One region of the Jeotgalicoccus nanhaiensis genome, then DNA from elsewhere that is predicted to be linked to it. Evidence: predicted binding sites of a transcription regulator. Region 1 holds the regulator's gene; the other holds the start of a gene.
What was found. The regulator CtsR, encoded in region 1, represses protease genes until heat stress. The targets are predictions, from matches to a motif close to ATGGTCAATAAAGGTCAAACA.
Positions count from the first base shown of each region.

Region 1 (12,275 bases):
TACCTGGGCAACACTGCCCGGTGCACTCGTTACATCCGGATGGAACACGGTCTGAATCGAGTCTATAATTAGAAAGTCGGGTTTTAACCTTTTAATTTCTTCATGAATATATAATAAGTTCGTTTCGCAAAAAACGGTCAAATCCGATGATGTCTCCGTAATACGGTCTGCCCGCATTTTAATCTGTTCAAGTGATTCCTCTCCGGAAACATAAAGCACATTATGATTTTCAGCTAAAATCAATGCCGTCTGCAGTAAAATTGTCGATTTCCCTATCCCGGGGTCACCGCCGATTAAAATGAGGGAGCCGTTTACGATACCGCCGCCGAGCACACGGTCGAATTCTCCGGAGCGCGTTGTCGTCCGCGGTGTATCCTGTTTTTTTATCGTTGTTAATTTAGTCGCGCGGGAACGGTCTTCAGAGGGTGTCTTCCCCAGAGTGCCGCGGCCCGGCGCAGATTCTTTATGCACTATTTTTTCTTCAAGCTGGTTCCATGCTCCGCAGTTCGGGCATTTACCCATCCACTTCGGCGTCTCATAGCCGCAGGCCATACATTCAAATGATACTTTTGCTTTTGCCATTCGTGTATATTCTCCCCCAATTATATTTACGTATTACTATTGTATTATTTATTTCAGCTTATTTAAAGACAGAAGCCTGTGAGATTAATGATATTGCAGAATATTGTTCGTTCCTTCACAAAATGTTTTCAGACTATTCCATCAGTACAGTTGCAAAACACTTTCAGCTTCTTTAAGATATGTTCATATTCTTAAAAAGAAAAGGAGATTCTATGCAGTCATTTAATGATTTTTCCAAAAGCGCCGGGTCGTACAAGACTTTGCCGCTGATTGAAAGTTTTTACACCGACGTACTCACACCGATTCATATGTTCAATGCCTTAAAAGACGACGCGCTGTATATTTTAGAAAGTCAGGACCCTGAATCAGAATGGTCGAATTATTCATTTATCGGCCTGGATCCTTTTATCGATATAAGTGAAGCGGAGAACGGTTTTCTTATGACCGACCTCGACACAGATAAAATGTTTACCTTCACTACTTTGCAGGAAGCACTTGATTATGCCGGAAATTATGTCGATGCATATACTGACAGCATTGACCTGCCGTTTAAAGGTGGCGCTGTCGGCTACATCAATTACGAGGCCGTGCAGGATCTCGCCGGCATCGAGCCGCGGAGTGTCGGCCGGCACGGTAATTATCAATTCGTTTTCACACGGACGCTGATTGCCTACGATCACCGCAAACAGCAGACTTCCATCATTTCATTTGAAAATCCCGAACGCTTTGAAAGTGTTAAAGATACATATAATACTTTGAAAACACGTATCCATTCATTAAAAAAACAGCTGCAAAATAATATTCAGCTCGAGGATTTAATGCTCTCAAGAAGACAGGCGGAAAATCCGCAACTGACTTTTACAAGCAATTATCAGGAAGCTGATTTCAAAAGCGATGTCGATGTGATAAAAAATTATATCTGCCGCGGCGAAATAGATCAGGCCGTACTTTCCCAGCGCTTTGATACAGTGACGCAATGTTCGGGATTTGAGCTGTACCGGATTTTAAGAAACATCAATCCGTCGCCCTACATGTTTTATTTAAATTTCTCTAACGCAGAGCTGATCGGCAGTTCTCCCGAACGCCAGCTGCAGGTTAAAGACAAGATACTTGAAATTCATCCGATTGCCGGCACGAGAAGACGCGGTGCGACGCCGCAGGAAGACGAAGCAATCGCACAGGAACTGCTCTCTGATGAAAAAGAAATTGCCGAACATAAAATGCTCGTCGAATTAGCTTTGGATGAGTTTCGTAAAGTGTCAGTGAAGGACAGCGTTGAAGTCAGCCGCTATATGACAATCGGCCGCTTCTCCGAAGTGATGCATATTATCAGCGTTGTTAATGGAACCCTCCGAAACGATGTCTCACCGATTGAAGCTTTCTTCAATTCATTTCCGGCAGGCACGCTGACCGGTGCGCCGAAAACACGCGCCATGGAAATCATCCGCGAGCTCGAACCCGACAGCCGGGGTTTGTACGGCGGATGTATTCTGTATTACGGTTTCGACGGCAATATGGATTCATGCATTACGATACGGACAATGATTTTGGAAGACAATATAGTCAGCGTCCAGGCCGGCGCCGGTGTTGTTGCCGATTCCACTCCGGAAGGCGAATACCAGGAAACCGTCAACAAGGCGAGTGCGCTGTTCAACGCGATTAATCTTGCAGAAGAAGTTTTCCATTCTTAATTTATGTAAGTAAAACCCCAATCCTCAATTTCTTGAGCGATTGGGGTTTCTTTTATGGTTGTTCGACTGTATCAGCCGCTCTGTCTTTAGTCTCTACGGTAAATTCATCATTTTTATAATCTACTGTAACCAGTTTGTTTTCAAAGCTTTCACCGCTAAGCAGCGATTCACTGAGCGTATCCTCAATATTCTTCTGAATACTTCTCGCAAGCGGGCGCGCTCCGTATTCCGGATCGTAGCCTTCTTCTGCGATGCGTTCAGTCGCTTTTTCTGTCACTTCAATGTGAATGTTCTGATCGGACAGACGTTCGCGCAGCTGGTCAATCATCAGACTGACAATTTCTTTAAGATGCTCTTTCTCCAGTTTATGGAACACGATGATGTCGTCTACCCTATTAATAAATTCAGGTCTGAAAGTATTCTTAAGCTCTTTCATCATTGTGCTGCGTACATTTTCGTAACTTTCTGCAGCCGCTCCGCCGAAACCGACGAATCTCTGATCCTGAAGTTCACGTGCACCCACGTTTGATGTCATTACGATAATCGTGTTGCGGAAGTCGACTGTTCGGCCGTTGGAATCTGTCAGGCGGCCGTCATCCAGTACCTGAAGCAGCATATTGAAAACGTCAGGGTGCGCTTTTTCTATCTCGTCAAACAGTACAAGAGAGTATGGCTTTCTTCTCACTTTCTCCGTCAGCTGACCGCCGTCATCATAGCCGACATAACCCGGAGGTGAACCGACGAGCCGTGACACCGAGTGTTTCTCCATATACTCACTCATGTCTACCCGGATCATTGCATCTTCCTCGCCGAACATCGTTTCGCTGAGCGCTCGGGCAAGTTCTGTCTTCCCGACACCTGTCGGTCCGAGGAAGATAAAGCTGCCGATAGGACGTTTAGGATTTTTAAGTCCTGCCCGCGCCCGTCTGACTGCTTTTGAAATAGATGTGACTGCATCGTTCTGACCGATGACACGTTCGTGTAAAATCGATTCAAGATTTAACAGTCTGTCCGATTCATCTTCTGCTATTTTAGCAAGCGGAATACCTGTAATACCTGCAACGACAAGTTCAATATCCGCCGGTGTTACCGACTGAGACGAGTCACCCTGCTCTTTTTTCCAGTTTTCCTCGCATTCTTTCACCTGGCGTTCGATTTTCGTCTGCTGATCGCGGTAATTCGCCGCCGCTTCAAATTCCTGGCTCTGCACTGCCGCATCTTTTTCTTTTTTCACAGTTTCAAGCTCTGTTTCGAGATCCTTTAAGTCGGGCGGCGCCGCATAGCTTCTTAATCTGACTTTGGAAGAAGCTTCATCGATTAAATCGATGGCTTTATCCGGCAGGAAGCGGTCCTGAATGTAACGGTCACTCATGCGTACTGCCGCTTCAAGCGCTTCATCTGTAATTGTCAGACGGTGGTGCGCTTCATATCGGTCGCGCAATCCTTTCAGAATAAGCACTGCATCGTCAGCATTCGGTTCATCAACCATTACAGGCTGGAAACGGCGTTCGAGCGCTGCATCTTTTTCAATGTGCTTGCGGAACTCATCGAGAGTTGTCGCACCGATACACTGCAGTTCACCGCGGGCCAGTGCTGGTTTCAGAATGTTTGAGGCGTCAATCGCACCTTCTGCACCGCCGGCGCCGATCAGTGTGTGCAACTCATCAATAAAGAGCACGACGTTACCCGCTTTATGAATTTCATCCATTACTTTTTTCATACGTTCTTCAAATTCACCGCGGTATTTAGTTCCCGCAACAACTGTACCCATATCAAGTGACATCACTCGTTTGCCTTTTAAGTTCTCAGGGATTTCATTGTTGATAATAGCCTGAGCCAGTCCTTCTGCAATCGCAGTTTTACCTACGCCGGGCTCACCGATTAAGACCGGGTTGTTTTTCGTTCTGCGGCTCAGTATTTCCACTACACGCGTAATTTCGTCCGCACGGCCGATAACCGGGTCGAGACGCTCTTCTCTCGCAATCTGCGTTAAATCACGGGCCAGCGAATCGAGCGTCGGCGTGTTCGTATCTTTTTCGACGCTGCTGTGCGACTGGAATGATTCGGGATTGCCGAGCATTTTAATAACAGCTGCCCGCGCTTTTGTAATGTTTAAATCCAGATTTGCCAGTACGCGTGCTGCAACACCCTCGCTTTCACGAATTAAACCGAGCAGCAGGTGTTCTGTACCGACAAAATTATGATGCAGTTTGCGGGCTTCATCCATAGACAGCTCGATAACCTTTTTAGCACGCGGTGTATAGTGTATCGAAGACGCTTTTTCTGTCCCCGTATTAATCAAATTATGAACTTCTTCATTAACCCGCTGTTCATCAATATTAAATGAGGCAAGAACTTTCGCTGCGATGCCTTCCCGTTCTTTGACCAGGCCGAGCAGCAGATGCTCCGTACCGATATTAGAATTTTTTAAGGTGATTGCTTCTTCCTGTGCATACGCCAGTACTTTCTGGGCACGCTCTGTTAGTTTACCAAACAGCATGTTTATTTCCCTCCTAGTAATTCACGCATTAAGGCTGCCCGCGCACTTTCCGCGGCAATACCAGGTGAATCGTATTCTTCTGTATTTACACGTTCTTTCACAAAGGCCGGCTGTATAAGCTGAAACCATTCTTGAAAATTAAAATTTTCAAGTTCAATATACGATAGATCAAGACCGAGTTTCACATTGCTTAAATGCATCGACGCTTCTTTTAAAGACAGCTTGTAAGCATGCTGCAGAATGCCGAGTGAACGGTTAACTGCATCCAGTGTATCAAGTGTCATTAAATGCTGTCTTGCCATACGTTCTTCTTCGATTAAGCGATTCTTCAGCTCACTCAAATTATTAATAATGACTCTTTCTTCGAAGCCGAGTGTTACCTGATTAGAAAGCTGGTAGACGGAACCCAGCGGTTCTGAGCCTTCCCCGTATATACCACGCAGGGTAAATCCGAAACGTGTCAGGTTATTATGAAAACGCTGAATTTTATTCGTCGCCGCGAGCGCCGGCAGATGCAGCATAACAGACGCTCTCATGCCGGTACCGATATTGGTCGGACACGCTGTTAAATAACCGTACTGTTCATCAAATGCATATTCTATCTTTTCTTCCAATGTATCATCAACTGCTCCCGCTTTATCATAAAGCGCCTCGAGAGTAGTATTTGTACCCAGCGCCTGTATGCGGATGTGATCTTCCTCGCCGAGCATAATCGAAATATCTTCATCACCGTTAATAAATACACGAGTACCGCGTTTCGCAAAATTGGGGCTGATTAAATGTTTTTCAACAAGCAGCGCTCTGTCTTGCACAGACAAACCGTCGAGAGAGGCCAGGCTGTAACCGGGCAACATTTTTGACACCAGTCCTCCGAGTGCTTCGAGATCTTCATCATCTTCCAGCATATGGGTGAACGGTACGCCTTTAATATTGCGGGCGAGACGGATTCTGGATGACATTTCTATTTCTGTATTTACCGCATCACGAATCCACGTACTTGTATGTCTATTCATGCGCCCCACCATCCTTCAGTTCCTGTATCTGATCGCGGATGACCGCTGCTTCTTCAAAAGCCTGTGTTTTCACTTTTTCCTGCAGTGTTCTTTCAAGCGTTTCGATATCGCGTTTCAACTTTAAAGTATCGTGCGCCTGCGACGGTATTTTCCCGATATGACGCTGCTGGTTGAGCTGTACACGTGTAACGATTTCCGGCACATGGCGTTCGAAATACTCGTAGCAGTGGCTGCATCCGAATAAACCGTTCTTCACAATACTTTGCAGCGTCGCACCGCAGGTCGGACAGGCATGCTCTTCTGTGTCTGTCTGATCACGCTTTGAATTACCGGCAAGCATTTTTAACAGCGTTTGAATATCAAACGGATTATCCGTCTGGTTATAATTTATATCCATCGATTGATTGGCGCATTGTTCACACAAATACTGCTCCTGGTGAGTGAGCCCCGAACCTTTCGAAATATGAATTGCCGCTTCACGCTCGTTGCATATTTCACATTTCATATCATCACTCCTTAGCATAGAGTATAGCTGTAATTATACGGCGTAAAATTTTTGCTCTTAAAATATCTCTGTAAGGCAGCTCAAGCGATAAAATTTCGCGTTTCATTACTGCATCTATAATTTGCGCTTCTCTGTAAGTAATCACTTCGTTTTCATACATAGACTGAACCAGATGTTCTGCATTTAACTGAGAAATGTTTTCCCCGATTAAATTCTGAAGATGTGCAAGGTACTCAGTTTCAGAATGCACCTCCACCTTGGTGATTCTTATGTAGCCGCCCCCGCCGCGTTTACTTTCCACTACATATCCGTGTTCGTTTGTAAAACGGGTTTTTATGACATAGTTTAACTGCGAGGGTACACAATCAAATTTTTCAGCGATGTGCGCGCGTTTAATCTCAACGGCTTCATTGCCAGACTGTTCAATCATATCTTTTAAATACTGCTCAATAATATCCGACATGTTACGCATATCATCACTCCTTCTGACCAACTTTGACTAAAGTATACAGGCTGTGCGTTTTTTTGGCAAATCTCTTGTTTATATTTTTAGAAATACCTTTCTTTCTGCAAACGTTTGCATTATAATAATTCGGTATCGCGTTTACGCGGCATTTACTTTATAATAAAATAGAAACATATACATAGAGTAAAATTTCATCTATCAATTTTTTGGAGGCTTTCATTATGAGTATTGTAATGGGAATAGTCGGTATACTATTCACCATCTTCCTGGCCTGGATTGCAAGTAGCAACCGCAAACTTGCGTTTAAGCACTGGAAAAACATTTTAGTATTACTTGTGCTGCAACTGCTTGCTGCATTCTTATTCTTGAGCACTACAGGCGGGCAGACGTTTATTCTGTGGCTGGCAAACGCGTTCGATAAATTACTGGGCTTCGCAAGAGAAGGCGGATTATTTGTTTTTGGCGACTTAATGACCAACAGCGAGGGCGAAGCGGTAGATGTATTCTTATTTAACGTTTTAGTGCCTATCATCTTCATTTCTGCGATTATTGGTATTTTATCATTTACGAGAATTCTGCCGTTCGTTATTAAAGGTATCGGTTTCCTTTTGACAAAAATTACAGGTATGCCTTACATAGAGTCGTACAATGGTGCAGCATCAATGATGCTTGGCCAGTCGGAAGTTTTTGTTTCTCTTAAAAACCAGCTACCTAAAATGACGACACAGCGTCTGTATACACTGTCGGCACAGGCAATGAGTTCAATCTCACTGTCAATCGTCGGCGCATTCTTTACAATGCTTGATCCGCAATACGTTATTATTGCTATTGTACTGAATCTGTTCGGAGTTTACATCATCGTGCATATCATCAACCCTTACGAAGAAGAAGTCGTTGACGGCGATGTTGAAATTTCAACAAACCCGGAAAAAGGAAAATCTTTCTTCCAGGTTCTTGGAGACTATATCATCGACGGCGGAAAAATTGTTCTTGTCGTAGGTGCAATGCTTATCGGGTTTATCGCCCTGATTGGTCTGTTAAACAATCTGTTCCTGTTAATTCCGGGTTCTAACTTATCATTCCAGGACATTCTCGGCTATATCTTCATGCCGATAGCATTCATGATGGGTATTCCATGGGCGGAAGCTCAGACTGCCGGTTCACTGATGGCGACAAAACTTATTACAAATGAATTCGTAGCTATTCTGGAATTCGTTCCGCTGGCAGAAACATTATCCGAGAAAACACAGGCAATGCTTTCAGTATTCCTGATATCATTCGCTAACTTCGGAAGTATCGGTATTATTGCCGGTTCTGTAAAAGGTCTTCACAACGAAAGCGGAGACAAAGTGGCGAAATTCGGTCTTAAACTAGTTTACGGTGCAACTCTTGTATCAATCCTGAGTTCTGTAATGATCGGATTCTTCTACTAAAATTTTAAATTATTAATAAAAAAACTCCGGAGGACAAATCCTCCGGAGTTTTTTTCTATCCTAAAGCGACATCCAGCACCATCATAATCACAAAACCGATCATAAAGGCAAATACTGCCACATCGGAATGACCATTTTTCTGCGTACTCGGGATAACTTCTTCGACGACGACAAATATCATCGCTCCGGCACCTGCAGCAAGTGCATAAGGCAGCACAGGTTCCATGAAACCGATTAAAAGTACACCAACCAGTGCAGCCATCGGTTCGACAATCGCGGACATCCAGCCCCAGAAAAACGCCCGTCTTCTGCTTGCTCCATCTCCTCTGAGAGGCATGGACACCGCAGTCCCTTCCGGGATATTCTGCAGTCCGATACCGATTGCCAATGTCAATGCGCTCAGCACCATAACCGGATCGTCACTTAAACCTGCTGCACCGAACAAAATACCGATAGACAGCCCTTCCGGGATGTTGTGCAGTGTGAGCGAAGTAATAAGCAGCGTACTGCGTCTCGAAGTTTTATAAGGCAATCCTTCCGCCATGTCATCACCGCGGTGACGGTGAGGTATCAGTTTATCGAATAAGTATATAAACAGCGCTCCGCCGAGAACGCCGACCAAGGCCGGGAACCATTCTCCAATCGGATTATCAGCGCTTGCTTCAATAGCCGGAGCAAGGAGCGACCAGAAGCTCGCCGCTATCATAATACCCCCGGCAAAGCCGAGTGTTATATTTAAAAAGTTTTCACTTACACCTTTTGTCAGGAATACAATTGCTGCACCGAGACCCGTCATGCTCCACGTAAATAAAGTGGCGAGCAACGCCTGCTGCCATGCTTCCAGACTCATAAAGAAATCTAACATGTTTACTCTCCTCAGTGATTAATATTGTTTATTATAACCCTTTTCAAAAAATTATAGTACCTAATAATACGGAATGTTATAATTGATACCCGAAGTCTAAAGTTAAAGGAGCGTATATGAATGTCACTCAAGTCCACTATAGCTAAGAACGCAGGTAAAATTACTCGTTATTTACTGACAAAGTTTACAAACGGAGGCAGCAGTCTGCCCGGTAAAATCGCTCTTTCCATCGATAAAAACCTGCTTCGCAACCTCGCAAAAAATTACGATGTTATCGTGATTACAGGAACAAACGGCAAAACTTTGACGACAACTCTGACAACAAATGTGCTGTCTAAAAAATACAAAAACATAATTACCAATCGTACAGGTTCTAATATGAAGCAGGGCATTGTCGGCGCTTTTCTGAATGCGCCCCGTTCTACAAAAGGTGCCATTGCGGTTCTCGAGGTAGACGAAGGATCTTTAAAAAATGTCGTTTCAGAACTTCAGCCTAAATTATTTGTACATACGAATATCTTCAGCGATCAGCTCGACCGTTACGGCACGACAGGTAAAATATATGACCTGCTGACCGATGCAGCCCGCGAAGTGCCGGATGCAGCTATTATTGCTAACGGTGATCTGCCTCTGTTCAACTCGCAGACCCTGCCTAATCCGCAGAAGTTCTTCGGATTTGACACAGATATCGAATCAGGCGACAAAACTAAAGAAGATGCGCAATGTCCGAAATGCAGCCACACTTTAGAGTACCATCATTACACGTATGCCAACCTCGGTGACTACTACTGCCCGTCATGCGGTTTCAAACGTCCCGAACTCGATTACAAAGTCACAAGTGTACAGGAATTGAATGTTACACATTCAACATTCCAGCTGGATAATGATACGTACACGCTGCACAATGCAGGAATCTACAATATCTACAATGCTCTCGCTGCATACAGCGCCGGCAGATTCTTCGATGTATCACCGCCGGATATTAAAGATGCATTTCTGACGAACGAGCGCGTTTTCGGCCGTCAGGAAGTCATTATCGCCTATGATAAAAAGATTATCCTTAACGTCGTGAAAAACCCTGTCGGACTCAATCAGGTGCTGAATCTTGTTAAACTTGAAAAAGAGCCGTTTACGCTTGTCGCCCTGCTTAACAACCGTCCTGCGGACGGCGTCGATCTGAAATGGCTTGAAGATACAAACTTTGAATCGCTGGCCGATCTCGATATCGAGAAGATTATTACCGGAGGTATCGCAGTTGATACAATGACTGACCGTCTTGTTACAGCTGGCTTCGAAAGAGAAAATATCGATGCGGCAGGCAGCCTTGAGAGTGTAATTAAGTCAATTGAAAATGCACCGACAACACAGATCCATATGCTTGCAACATATACTGCAATGCTTGAAATCCGTAAAGCTCTTATAGAAAAAGGACATATAAAATAGAATTGCCCTTAGCTGCACAAGTTAAACCTGGTGCAGCTTTTTTGTGGAGAATTTACGGATAAAACAAAAAATCACTTTCGGCTGCTATAGCCGAAAGTGATTATCTATTGTAAGTGGGCCTAGGTGGACTCGAACCACCGACCTCACGCTTATCAGGCGTGCGCTCTAACCAACTGAGCTATAGGCCCTTATGTATAAACAAAAAATGGAGCGGAAGACGGGATTCAAACCCGCGACCCCCACCTTGGCAAGGTGATGTTCTATCACTGAACTACTTCCGCATGTAATAAGTATAAAATTAAGTTTTGAATGGTGGAGAATGACGGGTTCGAACCGCCGACCCTCTGCTTGTAAGGCAGATGCTCTCCCAGCTGAGCTAATTCTCCTGAAGCAGAATCAAACTAATATATATTATATAGATTTTACGTAAAAATGTCAATAGATTTTTACAGAAAATTAATAAAATGCGGTATAGTCAGGAAGATTATTATATACTCCGCAATGATTGTGGCTCATTGCGGAGCAAGCGGCCAAATCAGGTACTTCACGATTCAATTTTATCCTTATACCGCTGATTCTGTTTTATTTCTGCAATCGGCTCCTCCCAATCATAATATTTAAAGGTATATGTCGTCTTTTTACCCATCAAATTAGTATGACAATACTTTTTAAGAAAACGATAAACAACATCTTCTGAAATTTGATTGTCAATTAAATGGAGTATCGACTGTTTAGTTATAGGCTGATTGTAAAACAAAAACTTATGATCGCTCATCGCGCGGAGCAGATGTGTTTCATTGCTCTCGATAGCCCCGCACGATGCGCATGCGAATTGGAAACGTCCCTTTCTCAAGTCAAAGCTTTCGCATTTACCGCAGTATAAACCGCGCTGCAGTCTTGAAAGGTCCGCTTTTTCTTCAAAATAAGGATTTTCTGCTATCGCATTTTTAATGTGTCTCACGATACTTTTAGCTTTGTCACTGATACGGTCGTCTTTAAATTGCCTGAAGTAATTTCTCAACTGGTTCCGAATAACTGTTTCGCTCCAAATATAATCGCTTTCGGTAGTTAATCTAAAGTCGTCTCCTGTAAATATTACAGCGCCTTCCACATTAAAATGTAAACCCGCTTCATCTCTCAGCTGAATAATTTTGCCTTTGGCCCGGCTCAGCTGGATATGCGCATTATCTTTCAGCTGTTTACCATTGCGATACCAGGTGTTATTTTCATAATGGTAATCTCCGGAATAGTTTTTAATTTCATTAACTGCTACACGGTCCATGCTGATAACAATACTGTCAAACTGTGTAATCGACTTTCCTGCTTTTAAATACAGATTTCTTAAAATATAAACACTTTCATGTCCAATTTCATCGAGTATTTTATCGTACAGACATTCTCCGTCAAAACCTTTCTGAATGTTATACAAATTACGTCTTTCTTCAAAATCTAATTCCGTTCTCTTTTCCAGCGCTTTATAGTATAAAAATTCCGGTGACATAAGACGCTTGTTTAAAAACATTCCATCTCCTCCTAAAATAAGTTTTCTCTCCTTATATAATAGGCGAAAATAAAAGGTTGTCTCTCAAAAATCCAACGAGATACAAAAATAGTAAAACTGCTAAATATTCCGCACAATAAAGCAAAAAAACACCGCAATCCTGTAGGGAGAGCGGTGTTTCCATAAATATATATTATCTGTCGCGCATCGACGGGAATAACAGAACATCTCTAATAGATGCTGAATCCGTCAACAGCATAACTAAGCGGTCGATAC
Region 1 covers NZ_JADGLW010000009.1:25,604-37,878, forward strand. The annotation lists gene radA (DNA repair protein RadA) at 1-582, opposite strand, end outside; gene IR135_RS10215 (anthranilate synthase component I family protein) at 795-2,273, shown strand; gene IR135_RS10220 (ATP-dependent Clp protease ATP-binding subunit) at 2,326-4,773, opposite strand; gene IR135_RS10225 (protein arginine kinase) at 4,776-5,786, opposite strand; gene IR135_RS10230 (UvrB/UvrC motif-containing protein) at 5,779-6,291, opposite strand; gene IR135_RS10235 (CtsR family transcriptional regulator) at 6,296-6,763, opposite strand; gene IR135_RS10240 (NupC/NupG family nucleoside CNT transporter) at 6,979-8,190, shown strand; gene IR135_RS10245 (ZIP family metal transporter) at 8,246-9,055, opposite strand; gene IR135_RS10250 (MurT ligase domain-containing protein) at 9,176-10,498, shown strand; tRNA gene IR135_RS10255 (tRNA-Ile) at 10,613-10,686, opposite strand; tRNA gene IR135_RS10260 (tRNA-Gly) at 10,705-10,779, opposite strand; tRNA gene IR135_RS10265 (tRNA-Val) at 10,809-10,884, opposite strand; gene IR135_RS10270 (nuclease-related domain-containing protein) at 11,043-12,020, opposite strand; gene lysS (lysine--tRNA ligase) at 12,193-12,275, opposite strand, start outside.

Region 2 (12,275 bases), on a different contig from region 1:
CGCCGATATCAAGAGCCATCATATCATCCGGAATTTCTTCGACCGGTACAGTGCGGTGCTCCGCTTCATTTGAAAATTCTGAGGCTGCAACAACATCGACAGGCAGCACTAATTTCCCGTCCGCTTTTTTCAGCAGCTCTTCAGCAATTTTAATATTGTCTTCTTCAATTAATGATTTTCCGATTGAATGTCCCTGTGCTTTCAGGAATGTATTTGCCATCCCGCCGCCGATAAGAATTTTATCAGCCTTATTCAGCAGGTTATCAATTACGTTAATTTTGTCGGATACCTTCGCTCCGCCGAGGATGGCCACGAACGGTGATTTCGGCTGATCGACTGCACCGCCGAGAAATTCGATTTCCTTCTGCATTAGAAATCCGGATACAGTGGGCAGATGCTCGCTGATTCCGACGTTTGACGCATGCTCGCGGTGGGCTGTGCCAAATGCATCATTGACGAAGATATCACCGAGCGATGCCCAATACTTGCCGAGCACCGGATCGTTTTTACTTTCTTTTGAGCCGTGCTGATCTTCATAGCGTGTATTTTGAACGAGGAGAATCTCTCCATTCTTCATTCCGGCAATACCTTCTTCCAAATCCTTGCCGCGTGTTTTATCGCTGAACAGCACTTCTTTGCCTACCAGGTTGCTTAAGTAGTCAGCAACCGGAGCAAGAGAATATTCACGTTTGTCTTCTTTAGTTTTAATTCGTCCAAGGTGCGAAAATAAAATTACTTTTCCGCCCTTAGCCAAAACGTAAGAAATTGTTTTTACAGCAGCTTTAATACGGGTATCATCCGTAATCTGTCCATTTTTCATCGGTACATTAAAATCTGCCCGTATTAATACCTTTTTGCCTTTTAATTCAACATCTTCCAGAGTCTTCTTCATGGATGCGCCTCCAAATTTATATTCATTTTAATTATACATATGTCGCTCGCTTATTAAAACATTAAAAATATTTTAAGCGCAGCTGCATTAAAAAAGCGGCAGACATTTTAAGTCCGCCGCTTCCCGGTTATCATTATTTATAATTATCTTTTACGTAATCATATATAGTTACAAAATCTAAAACGCCTTCTTGAATCACTTTGCCTCCGTCGCTTAAAACGGGTATGCGCACCATGTATTCTTCCTGCAGTTTGTCATCGTTATCGATATTCACTTCGGTCAGTTTCACTACGTTATCTCTCAGTTCAGACAATGCCAGTCTGAGCTGCAGTTTTCCTTCATTACACAAATGACAATTATCTCGTGTGTAATAAGTAAGATTAAGCATTGGTTAAGCCTCTTTCTTCCGCATATTTTTAATTTCACGTTTCAGCGTCTGGATTAATGAATCTATCATCTCGGTTGAAATTATCCCCATAGCAATTGCCAGCGACACGAGAGCTACTTGAAAACCGTAGGCAAGCGCCATATCGTAATTCTGCAGCACTACGCTGCGCATGGCATTGTAAGCTACACCGCCGGGCACGAGGGGAATAATTCCGCATGTAATAAATATAATTACCGGCGCCCTTAATTTACGGGAACTCGCAATCGACAGGGCAGTCAGCATAATCGCTCCTAAAAAAGATGCGATGGCCGGCTGTATTTCATACTGGGTTGCGGTATAGTATACGAGCCAGCCGAAAGCTCCGCTTAAACCGCCGGCGAATATCGTCCTGCTTGGAGCATTGAAAAGTATTCCGAATCCTGCAGAGGCAAAGAAACTAAGTATAAATTGAACTGCATATAACATTGTTCCCCTCCTAGACTGCCATGAAGACGAGGCCGACTCCGGCACCGATCGCAATCGCTGTAAGCGATGCCTCCGCGCCTTTCATCGTGCCTGCCATCAAGTGTCCGCGTATCATTTCCCGTATCGCATTGGTAATGAGCACTCCAGGAACGAGCGGCATGACTGCGGCGATAATAATCGTCTCGAGTTCTGTTCCCGGACCGTAGTCTACATACAGTACAGAAATCACAGCGATAAAAAACGCTGCGAAAAATTCGTTGAAAAATTTAATTTTAGTATAGCGCTGAATACTTTCTGTAATCAGTACACCCGCCATGCCGCCAGCAGCTGCGACCGGTATATCGCCCGCCACGCCGCCAAACAGAAGCAGGAACATAATAGCGACCATTCCGCCGGTGAAAACAATCAGCCAGAAAGGAAACATTTTCGTTTCATGGATATTTTCTATACTGTCAATCGCATCTCTTATGGGCAATCCTTTAGTAATACGCCTAGATAAGTCATTAATATTTACGACTTTTTGTAAATTGTTTGCGCGCTCATCGATTCTGATTGTCTGGGACAAAGCGTAATCATTCATCGACAAAATAATTACTGTTGTTGTGACAAAGACCTGAACATTACCGATACCGTAGTTGCCTGCCATGCGGATCATCGTATCTTCGATACGATACGTCTCCGCACCGCTTTCCAGCAGGATTTTCCCGCTGTTTAAACAGACATAGAAGACTTTGCGGACAAAGTCTTCATCTAAACTGTCATCAGGTTTGTCGACTGTTTCAAGTTCTTCGACCGACAACTGTCCCACCTCTTTTTTAGCACCCCCGAGAAGAATTGAACTCCCATCTTAAGAACCGGAATCTTACGTGTTATCCATTACACCACGGGGGTAGAATAATAAAAATTAAGCACATTTCATTATAGCAAGGAAACCGTCAGGAATAAAGACTAATTATTGACGAATTGCATAATTAAATAATATGATAAAGTGGTTATCAGATGAAGCTCTTTCTTTTGACCTTATTTGACTAATGTGTTATAAATATAATATAAAATAAATTAGTTCACCAAAACAGGAGGCAATATTATGAATTTAATACCTACGGTTATTGAACAGACAAATCGTGGCGAACGTGCTTACGATATTTATTCAAGACTTTTAAAAGATAGAATCATTATGATCGGAAGTGCAATCGATGATAACGTTGCAAACTCGGTAGTCAGCCAGCTGTTATTCTTGCAGGCACAAGACTCGGAAAAAGATATTTACCTTTATATTAACTCACCGGGCGGCAGCGTTACTGCCGGCATGGCAATCTACGACACAATCCAGCACATTAAGCCGGATGTACAGACAATCAGTCTCGGACTTGCAGCATCGATGGGCTCATTCCTGTTAACAGCAGGTGCTAAAGGAAAACGCCACGCGCTTCCGAACGCAGAAATTATGATTCACCAGCCGCTCGGCGGAGCTCAGGGCCAGGCTACTGAAATTGAGATTGCTGCGAAACACATTTTAAAAACTCGCGAGAAATTAAACAAGATCTTAGCAGAGCGCACTGGACAGCCGCTTGAAAAAATCGAAAAAGATACTGACCGCGATAATTTCATGACAGCAGAACAAGCTAAAGAATACGGTTTAATCGACCACGTCATGGAACCTGAAAAATAAAATAGTCTATTACAGGGAGTTTAAGTCACATACGTGACTTAAACTCCCTTTTCAATTAAAATGAAAGAAACACATGTATTGGGAGGTCGAAGCATTTGAACATTCTCATCACAGGCGGCACTGGTTTTATCGGTACAAAACTGACACAGGCATTCCGGAAAGACCGCCATCACGTTTACATTTTAACGCGCAGGGAACAAACGAGCGAACACCCTTATATACATTATATTAAATACGATGACAGTAATTTTAACAATTTGGATTGGACTGACGAGCTTCCCGATAGTTTTGATTTGATCTATAATCTCGCAGGGGCTTCTCTGAATGAAAAATGGACGGAAGACTATAAAGACTTAATCTTATCGAGCAGGCTGAACATGACCGGTATGCTTTCCCTCTGGCTTCAAAAGTCGGGTATTAAGCCACTTGCCTTTATAAATGCGAGTGCTGTCGGCTACTATCCTACAAGTGAAATTGTGGAGTACGATGAATTTGATCAGCTGTCGTCTACGAACTTTTTATCGGATGTCGTCAATCAGTGGGAAGCAGCCGCAGCGAATATCGAATCCCTCGGGATCCGTGTTGTGTTTTCCCGCTTCGGCCTGGTGCTTGATAAAGACAACGGTGCCCTTCCTGCCATGGAAAAGCTGTATAAAGCAAATATCGGCGGCGATATCGGAAGCGGCAGACAATGGTATTCCTGGGTTCATATCGATGATGTCGTTAATGCGCTCCTCTTTATCGGTGTCAATCAGGACATCAGAGGTCCGGTTAATATAACCGCCCCTGTGCAGGTCAGACAGCGCGAGTTTTCCAAAGTATTAAGTGCCGTGCTCGGCAAAGCGAACTTTTTTAAAACGCCGGCTTATTTAATTGATAAAGTCCTTGGCGAACGTGCCCTTCTTGTAACGGAAGGCCAGAAAGTTCATCCCCGTGTACTGATGAACAATGACTTTAAATATTTATATCCGACTCTCGAACAGGCGATGGAGAATATATACAGCGGATAAAAAGATTATATACTGTAAATGCCGGCTTCACAGCCGCTTTCAAAGACAAAAGAGGCATCCGAAAGTATTCGGATGCCTCTTTTTGCTTAAAATACCAGTTCTTTTCCGCTCCGCAGTTTATCTGCAATTTCGTCGAGCTTTCTGAGCCGGTGGTTGATGCCTGATTTCGAAATCGTACCGGTAGATACGGCTTCGCCGATTTCTTTTAATGTCATGTCCTGATGTTCGACGCGAATGCGCGCCACTTCTCTTAAGCGCTCCGGCAGTTCATCGATGCCGATTTCCGCATCGATAAATTTAATATTTTCCACCTGGCGCATTGCTGCGTTTATCGTTTTGTTTAAGTTCGCGGTTTCGCAGTTTACGAGCCGGTTAACCGAGTTCCTCATGTCTCTGACGATACGTATATCCTCAAATTTTAACAGCGCCTGGTAGCCTCCGATTAAACTCAGAAACTCCGCAATTTTTTCAGCTTCTTTCAAATAAATAATATAGCCCCGTTTCCGGTCGATATATTTAGCATTTAATTCATAGCGGTTCATAAGCTTCGTCACTGCTTCTGCATGTTCTTCATACAGCGAAGCAATCTCAAGATGATAGGCTGATGTTTCCGGATTATTTACCGAACCGCCGGCAAGGAAAGCACCTCTTAAATAACTGCGTCTGCAGCATTCTTTTTCTGTAATTTCATCCGTAATCGTATTTGTCAGCACACCGTCTGAAAAAATCTTCAAATCCTCCAGTACCTCTTTAGATTCTTTTTTAATGCGGCAGATGTAAACGTTGTTCTTTTTAAGCTTCATCTTTTTTCTGACAAGCAGATCAATTTCTATCTTATATACATTTTTAATTAACGAAAAGATACGGCGCGCAATCGCAGCATTTTCAGTCTGAACATTGATAACCCATTGTCCGTCAAAATAACTGACTGCGCCGTTCATTTTAATCAGCGCGGACAGTTCGCTCTTCATGCAGCACTCATCCACTTCGATTCTCGTTAATTCATTTTTCATTTCGGAAGCAAATGACATGCTACCACTTTCCTTTCAAAATCTTCCCTAATACTTCAATGTATCCGATTCATCAATTACAATGTCGTATATAATTTCAGCGAGCTTTTCATTATTATGGCGGACAACCCGCTCTTCATCAACGATAATCAAGTCATCATCTGTAATGATTTTTACACCGTGCTCTTCCAGTTTATCCCGCTCGCTTTTAATAATCTGGACCCCTCTGTTTTTATACGTTTCCGCCATTTCTTCATAGACGTCCCGTTCATTTAAAATAACGTAGTCAATCTCCCGCGATTTCAAATGTTTTTCAATTGCCGAGAGATGATCAAATGCGGACATGCCCATCGTTTCACCCGGCTGCTCGAGCAGATTTGAAACATATACTTTAATGCCGTCCGATGCTGAAACAGCTTCTCTTATCCCTTTTGGCAGCAGGTTCGGAATAATGCTCGTATACAGCGAGCCCGGACCGAGCACGATAATATCCGCTTCCAGTATTGCTTCAACAGCAGCTGGTGTCGCATCGATATTCGTCGGTATTAAATACATTTCTTTAATCTCTTTTTTCACTTTCGGAATATAGCTCTCGCCGATAATAATTGAATCATCAGCCATTCTTGCAGCGAGTTTCGGACTGACATTCGTCGATGGAATCACGGTTCCTTTAACGTTCAGTATTTTCGACAGCTCGCTGACGGCAGTTGCGAAATCGCCGCTGATATCATACATGGCAGCGAGCATTAAATTGCCGAGGGAATGACCTGATATTTCATCTTTTTTAAAACGGTAAGTGAACAGATGCTCGAGTTTCGTTTCGACTTCGCTTAAAGCTGACATAACGTTTCGGATATCTCCAGGCGCAGGCATATCGATCTGATCGCGGATAATTCCGGTTGACCCACCATCATCTGCCACCGATACGATAGCAGAAATATCCACAGGATATTTTTTTAAGCCGCGCGATAAAACAGCGAGACCTGTACCTCCGCCGATTATGGCGATTTTAATCTTGTTCATGGACTTTGCCTTCAATCATCGCATCGCGGTGGGTCGTGTTAATCGAAAATGCGAACTTCTCCAGCAGATCTTTTGCAAGGCGCTCGGACAGAGCAACAGAACGATGCTGTCCGCCTGTACACCCGATAGCAATCGTCAGCTGGGATTTACCTTCTTTTATATATTGAGGAATTAAATATTTAATCATATCATACAGTTTTTCGTAAAACGTATCGGTATCCTGCCATTTCATTACATAATCATAAACTTCTTTGTCGAGTCCGGTTAACGGGCGATACTCGGGAATATAGAATGGATTCGGCAGAAAACGGACATCGAACATCAAGTCCGCATCGATGGGAATGCCGTGCTTAAATCCGAAGCTCAGCACGTTAACGGCAAAAAACTGCTCGCGGCCTCCGCTGTATAAAGTGAAAATACGGTCTCTCAGCTCTTTCGGAGAAAGTTCCGTCGTATCGATAATGACGGATGCCCGTCCTTTTAAATCATCCAGCAGTTCACGTTCTTTTTTAATTGCTTCAAGCAGCGGCATACCTTCGTTTAACGGGTGGGAACGGCGCGTCTCCTTATAGCGGCTGACGAGTCTTTCATTATCCGTGTCGAGAAAGACGATGCGCAGCATAATACTTTCATTATTAAGAACCGTTTCCAGTTTTTGAATTAAATCATCAAAAAATTCTTTCCCTCGCAGATCGATACCGAGTGCGACTTTGTTCATCTTGCCGTCGGTGGACTCCATTAATTCCACGACTTTTGGAATAAGAATCGGGGGCAGATTGTCGATGCAGAAGTAACCTGTGTCTTCAATCGCTTCCAGTGCAACAGATTTTCCTGAACCGCTCATACCTGTAATTATGATTAAATTTTTCATAAAGCACACCCTCAAATTTACTTAATTTCACTCTTGCCGTTCATTTATATTATAACGGATAACGTTACGAAAAAAACCCCCTTCCGGGGGAATTTCTTCTATTAATTACTCACTGTCTTCCAGTTTTTCAAGGTAGCCCTGGGCATTTTGTGCTGCAAGACTGCCGTCGCCTGTCGCTGTGACAATCTGACGCAATGATTTCTCTCTGACATCGCCTGCTGCAAAGATGCCTGGAATTTCTGTTTCCATTTCTTCGTTTGTGACGATGTAACCTTCTTCATTTAAAATGCCTAAATCTTTAAACGGTGCTGTCAGCGGCAGCATTCCGATATAGATAAATACACCGTCTGCGTTGAAGTCATACGTTTCACCTGTGTTTTTATTTTTCAGCGTTACTGATTCCACGCGGCTGTCGCCATTAATCGACTGCAGTTCTGTATCCCAGATAAAGTCGATTTTTTCATTTTTAAAGGCGCGGTCCTGTAAAATCTTCTGAGCACGCAGCTCATCGCGGCGGTGAACAATTGTCACTTTACTCGCATATTTCGTCAGGAATACCCCTTCCTCAACAGCCGAGTCTCCTCCGCCGATAACGACAAGTTCGCGCTCTTTAAAGAAGGCGCCGTCACATACTGCACAGTAGCTGACACCGCGTCCGCGAAGCAGATCTTCGCCCGGTACGCCTATAGTTTTATACTCTGCGCCTGTTGCAACAATAACGCTTTTTGTGTGAATGTCTTCAGACGAAGTTTTCAGTATTTTAATGTCTCCGTCGAGCTCAACACTTTTAATATCGCCGTACTTGTATTCTGCACCGAACTTCTGCGAGTGTTCGAACATCTTAGAAGACAATTCCGGTCCTGTAATCATGCTGAAGCCGGGGAAGTTTTCAACTTCTTCCGTGTTCGCCATCTGTCCGCCAGGCACACCGCGTTCAAGCATGACTGTTTTCAGTTCTGCACGCGATGCATAGACTGCCGCCGTCATGCCGGCAGGTCCCGCGCCGATTATTACTACATCATAAATCGTTTTCTCTTCCATAATCGTTCTCCTTTAAGAAATTGTTACATACAATTATATAGGCTTTTGACCCGTAAATCATTATATCTGCTTTATTCTGTCTATCGCTTTATTCAGCCTGTAAACTGTCGTATTAAACATTTCAGCCAGCCCTTTTTTAGTCAGCTTCCGGCCAGCCGGGTACAAATACAGCGCTGCTGCCGTATGACTTTCAATGTCGTCAAATTCCTTATGCTTTTCATACAGATCGTGAAAAACATTAATCCACATCAGGAGTGTTTCTTCATCTCTGAAAGACTGATCGTAAAGTAATTCGAGCCCAATATGCATCCGCCCGAGGCGGACCAGCTTCAGCCCCTGGAATAAAAAGGTCACATAGAGCTTTTCATAATCATCAAGTTCCTCAATATGATCCCATATCGATAAACCGATTATCGCTTCCCGGGGTTCGACTTTACTGATTAAATACAAGGCGAGCAAACGTTTGTGCTGATCTTCGTCGTGCAGATACATGCTTTCCAGTTCGAGTATTTCTTCAGCCGCTTCTTCTTTTTTCCATGGACTGAACTGCTCATCAACTGGATGGAAGTTCTGCATGCGCGTCCAGTACATTTCAGATTCTTCATGTTTGCCGAGATGATAACTCGAAAAACTCAGCGCATGGAGCAGCTGGAAATTAATTATTTTCTGCTTCTTGTAAAGCGGGAACAATAGTTTATATGAGTGCTCATATTTCTGCAGGAAATTCAGCACGAGCCCGACTTTAAAACGCGCATCATCATCGAGCGGTTCGACGACCTCCAGTTTTTTTAAATAGGCGTCGTATTTATCAAACCGCTCCGTATGATAGTGCAGCAGGGTCATATGGCTGAGTGCATGCATATCTGTCTGATCATCTTCCAGCAGCTGCTCAAGCAGCGTCTCAGCTTCTTCAAACTTATTTAAAAACAAATAGGCCATCGCTTTTAAGTTTCTGAATTCGCGCTCTCCTTGAATTTCCACAGGCAGCGAATCAAGATAAGTAAGCGACTCGCCTACTTTGGCATTCATAAATAAATGCTGGAAAATCTGCTGGCCGATAAACCGCTCAGCCTCTTTTTCAAGTTCTTCCTCATCGTCGATTTCAACATCGAACATTTCTTCAAGCGTATCACCGTAACCTGTTTCCGGCCGGTAAGTCGAATATTGCACGCCGTATAAAAATGCTTTATTCGCGTCGTGCTTAATAATATTAATCTGACTTAATATATAAAAATACTCCGTATCGAAATCGTCTTTCACGAACGCTTCGATAATTAAATGTTCAGCCTCGTTGCCGAACCCGTTCTCAGCCATGACATAAACATATTCCGATAAATAATCTATATTATCCGGGTTTTTATCGTGTGCTTTTTTTAACAGCCGGAGTGCTTCTTTTTTATTATTCTGCTGTCTTTTCTTAATACCCTGCCTGTAGTAATGCTCTCCGTTTTGATCGAGAGAGATTACTTTTTTGTCCGTCATTCTGATCTCTCCCTTATTATCATCGGATTGCCGTAGACGAGTGCATTATCGGGAATATCTTTTGAGACCACCGTGCCCGCGCCGACTTTTACACCGCTGCCGATTTTAACACCCGGCAATACTGTTGCATTCGCACCGATCATCGTATTTTCACCGATTTCGACTTTGCCGATTCTGTATTCATCCGTTAAATATTCGTGTGTCAGTATCGTCGCATTATAGCCGATTATTGAATTCTGTCCGATTGTAATTAACTCCGGAAACATTAAATCAGGCATTGCTTTATATGCAAATGACACGTGTCTGCCGAGCTCCATCTTCAGGCCGCTCTGGTACAGCTTATGTTTCAGTTTTGTCGACGGCATAAAGCGTCCCGCTTCTATAACGATAAAGTTTTTAGCCACTTTAACTAAGGAAACGGTGCGGTACAAATGCCACAGCGGATTAATTTTAAAGCCCGTATGCCGGGTTAATTTCCTCATGCTACTTCTTCCTTTTTTTCTTCTTATTGACTGCAGTTGATTTCTTTATATGTCTTGGTTTATCTTTAGCTGCATAATTGCCGTAGACGCTGCCGTATTTCGGCAAATCGTATTTTTGCTGCCGGTAAATCATTATCACCAATGCACCGATAATCGTTATTACCGAAATCACCTGGGCTGTTCTCAGCATATCGCCAATCATTAAACTGTCGGTACGCATGCCTTCGATAAAGAACCTGCCGACTGAATAGTATATCAAATAAATGAGTACTGTGTGGCCGAGCGGTAATTTTGGACGTATTAATAATAATATAATTACACCGATAATACTCCATACTGATTCATATAAAAATGTTGGATGATAATAAGTGCCATCGATATTCATATGATTAATTATAAATTCCGGGATCATTAAATTCTCAAGGAATTCTCTTGTAACAGGTCCGCCGTGAGCTTCCTGATTAATAAAGTTGCCCCAGCGGCCGATGGCCTGACCAAGCAGTATACTCGGAGCCGCAATATCCGCTACCTGGAAAAAGCTGTAGCCTTTTACCCTCGTATAAATCAGGCCGGCAAGGAAGCCGCCGATCAGACCGCCGTGAATAGCCATGCCGCCTTCCCATACTTTTATAATATCCAATGGGTTAAAGAAGTAATAATCCAGATTAAAGAAGACATAGTAAAGACGCGCACCGATGAGTGAAAAGATAATGATATACATCATTAAATCCATAAATAAATCTTCGGGCAAACCTTTTTTTATCGTTTCCCTGTTTGCCAGATAATATCCAAGTATCATTCCGGTTAATATAATAATACCGTACCAGTGAATGGACAGCGGTCCGAGAGATATTGCCACCGGATCGATGGCAGAGTTCAAAATCATCATAAGCTGCCTCCGTTATTTTTGATTTTTTCGTTCAGACGGTCGTTAAATTCCACTGCTGCATTATGCCCCATCTGATTCAGACGGTGGTTCATAGCAGCGACTTCGATAATGCCTGCAAGACTTCGCCCCGGACGGATCGGAATGACCTTTTTTGTCACTTCGGAATTTAAAATGCTGATCTTTTTATCTTCGAGTCCGAGACGGTCATATGTATTATTATCCGTCCAGTTTTCAAGGTGTACATTCAGCATAATACGTTTTTCGGTGAGAATGCACCCGGCTCCGAACAGAGTCATCACATTGATAATGCCGAGTCCGCGTATTTCAAGCAGATGCTGAATCAGTTCAGGTGCGGAACCCATCAGCACATTTTTTGTCACTTCTTTAATTTCAACGTTATCATCCGCCACCAGCCGGTGGCCATTTTTAACGAGTTCAAGCGCCGTCTCACTTTTACCGATTCCACTTTCTCCCGTAATCAGAACACCTATGCCGTAGACGTCGACCAGGACACCGTGCATATTCGTTTCCGGCGCCAGCTCTTTCTCAAGATACGTTGTAATCCGGCTCGTAAAGTTTGTCGTATTATCTTCCGTAATCAAGAGCACTGTGTTTGTCTGGTTGCACGCTTCGATTAATTCAAGCGGCGGCTGCTGGCTGCGGGTGACGATAATACACGGTGTTTCTTTTCTACACAGCCGCTTCGCACGGTCTTCACGTTCTGACTCTGAAAGCACACGTTCAAAAAATGAGATTTCCGTCATGCCGAGTATCTGTACTCTGTCAGACGAGTAATGGGAAAAATATCCTGCAATTTCCAATCCGGGCCGCGACAAGTCAAAACTTAAAATTTCGTTATCAAGCCCCTTATTGCCGCCCCATATTTTTAAGTTGTATTCTTCGACTAAATCTTTTACCAGCAGCATCGCTGCACCTCCATCCGGCCTGCTTCTTTTCTATCATTTACCGTTACCTGTATTATAGCAAAAAACGGGCTGGCATTTGCCAGCCCTTTACTTGTTATTATTTTTTAACTGCGGTGCAGGGTTA
Region 2 covers NZ_JADGLW010000001.1:355,343-367,617, forward strand. The annotation lists gene IR135_RS01710 (phosphoglycerate kinase) at 1-892, opposite strand, end outside; gene IR135_RS01715 (glutaredoxin family protein) at 1,026-1,280, opposite strand; gene IR135_RS01720 (threonine/serine exporter family protein) at 1,284-1,745, opposite strand; gene IR135_RS01725 (threonine/serine exporter family protein) at 1,756-2,553, opposite strand; tRNA gene IR135_RS01730 (tRNA-Arg) at 2,565-2,636, opposite strand; gene clpP (ATP-dependent Clp endopeptidase proteolytic subunit ClpP) at 2,833-3,417, shown strand; gene IR135_RS01740 (TIGR01777 family oxidoreductase) at 3,513-4,427, shown strand; gene whiA (DNA-binding protein WhiA) at 4,514-5,458, opposite strand; gene IR135_RS01750 (gluconeogenesis factor YvcK family protein) at 5,486-6,460, opposite strand; gene rapZ (RNase adapter RapZ) at 6,447-7,331, opposite strand; gene trxB (thioredoxin-disulfide reductase) at 7,437-8,372, opposite strand; gene IR135_RS01765 (tetratricopeptide repeat protein) at 8,433-9,854, opposite strand; gene IR135_RS01770 (acyltransferase) at 9,851-10,336, opposite strand; gene lgt (prolipoprotein diacylglyceryl transferase) at 10,338-11,225, opposite strand; gene hprK (HPr(Ser) kinase/phosphatase) at 11,222-12,151, opposite strand; gene IR135_RS01785 (DUF4097 family beta strand repeat-containing protein) at 12,256-12,275, opposite strand, start outside.
Region 2: a site for CtsR is predicted at 2,757-2,777, ahead of clpP (ATP-dependent Clp endopeptidase proteolytic subunit ClpP). Genes of this name have one in related genera too.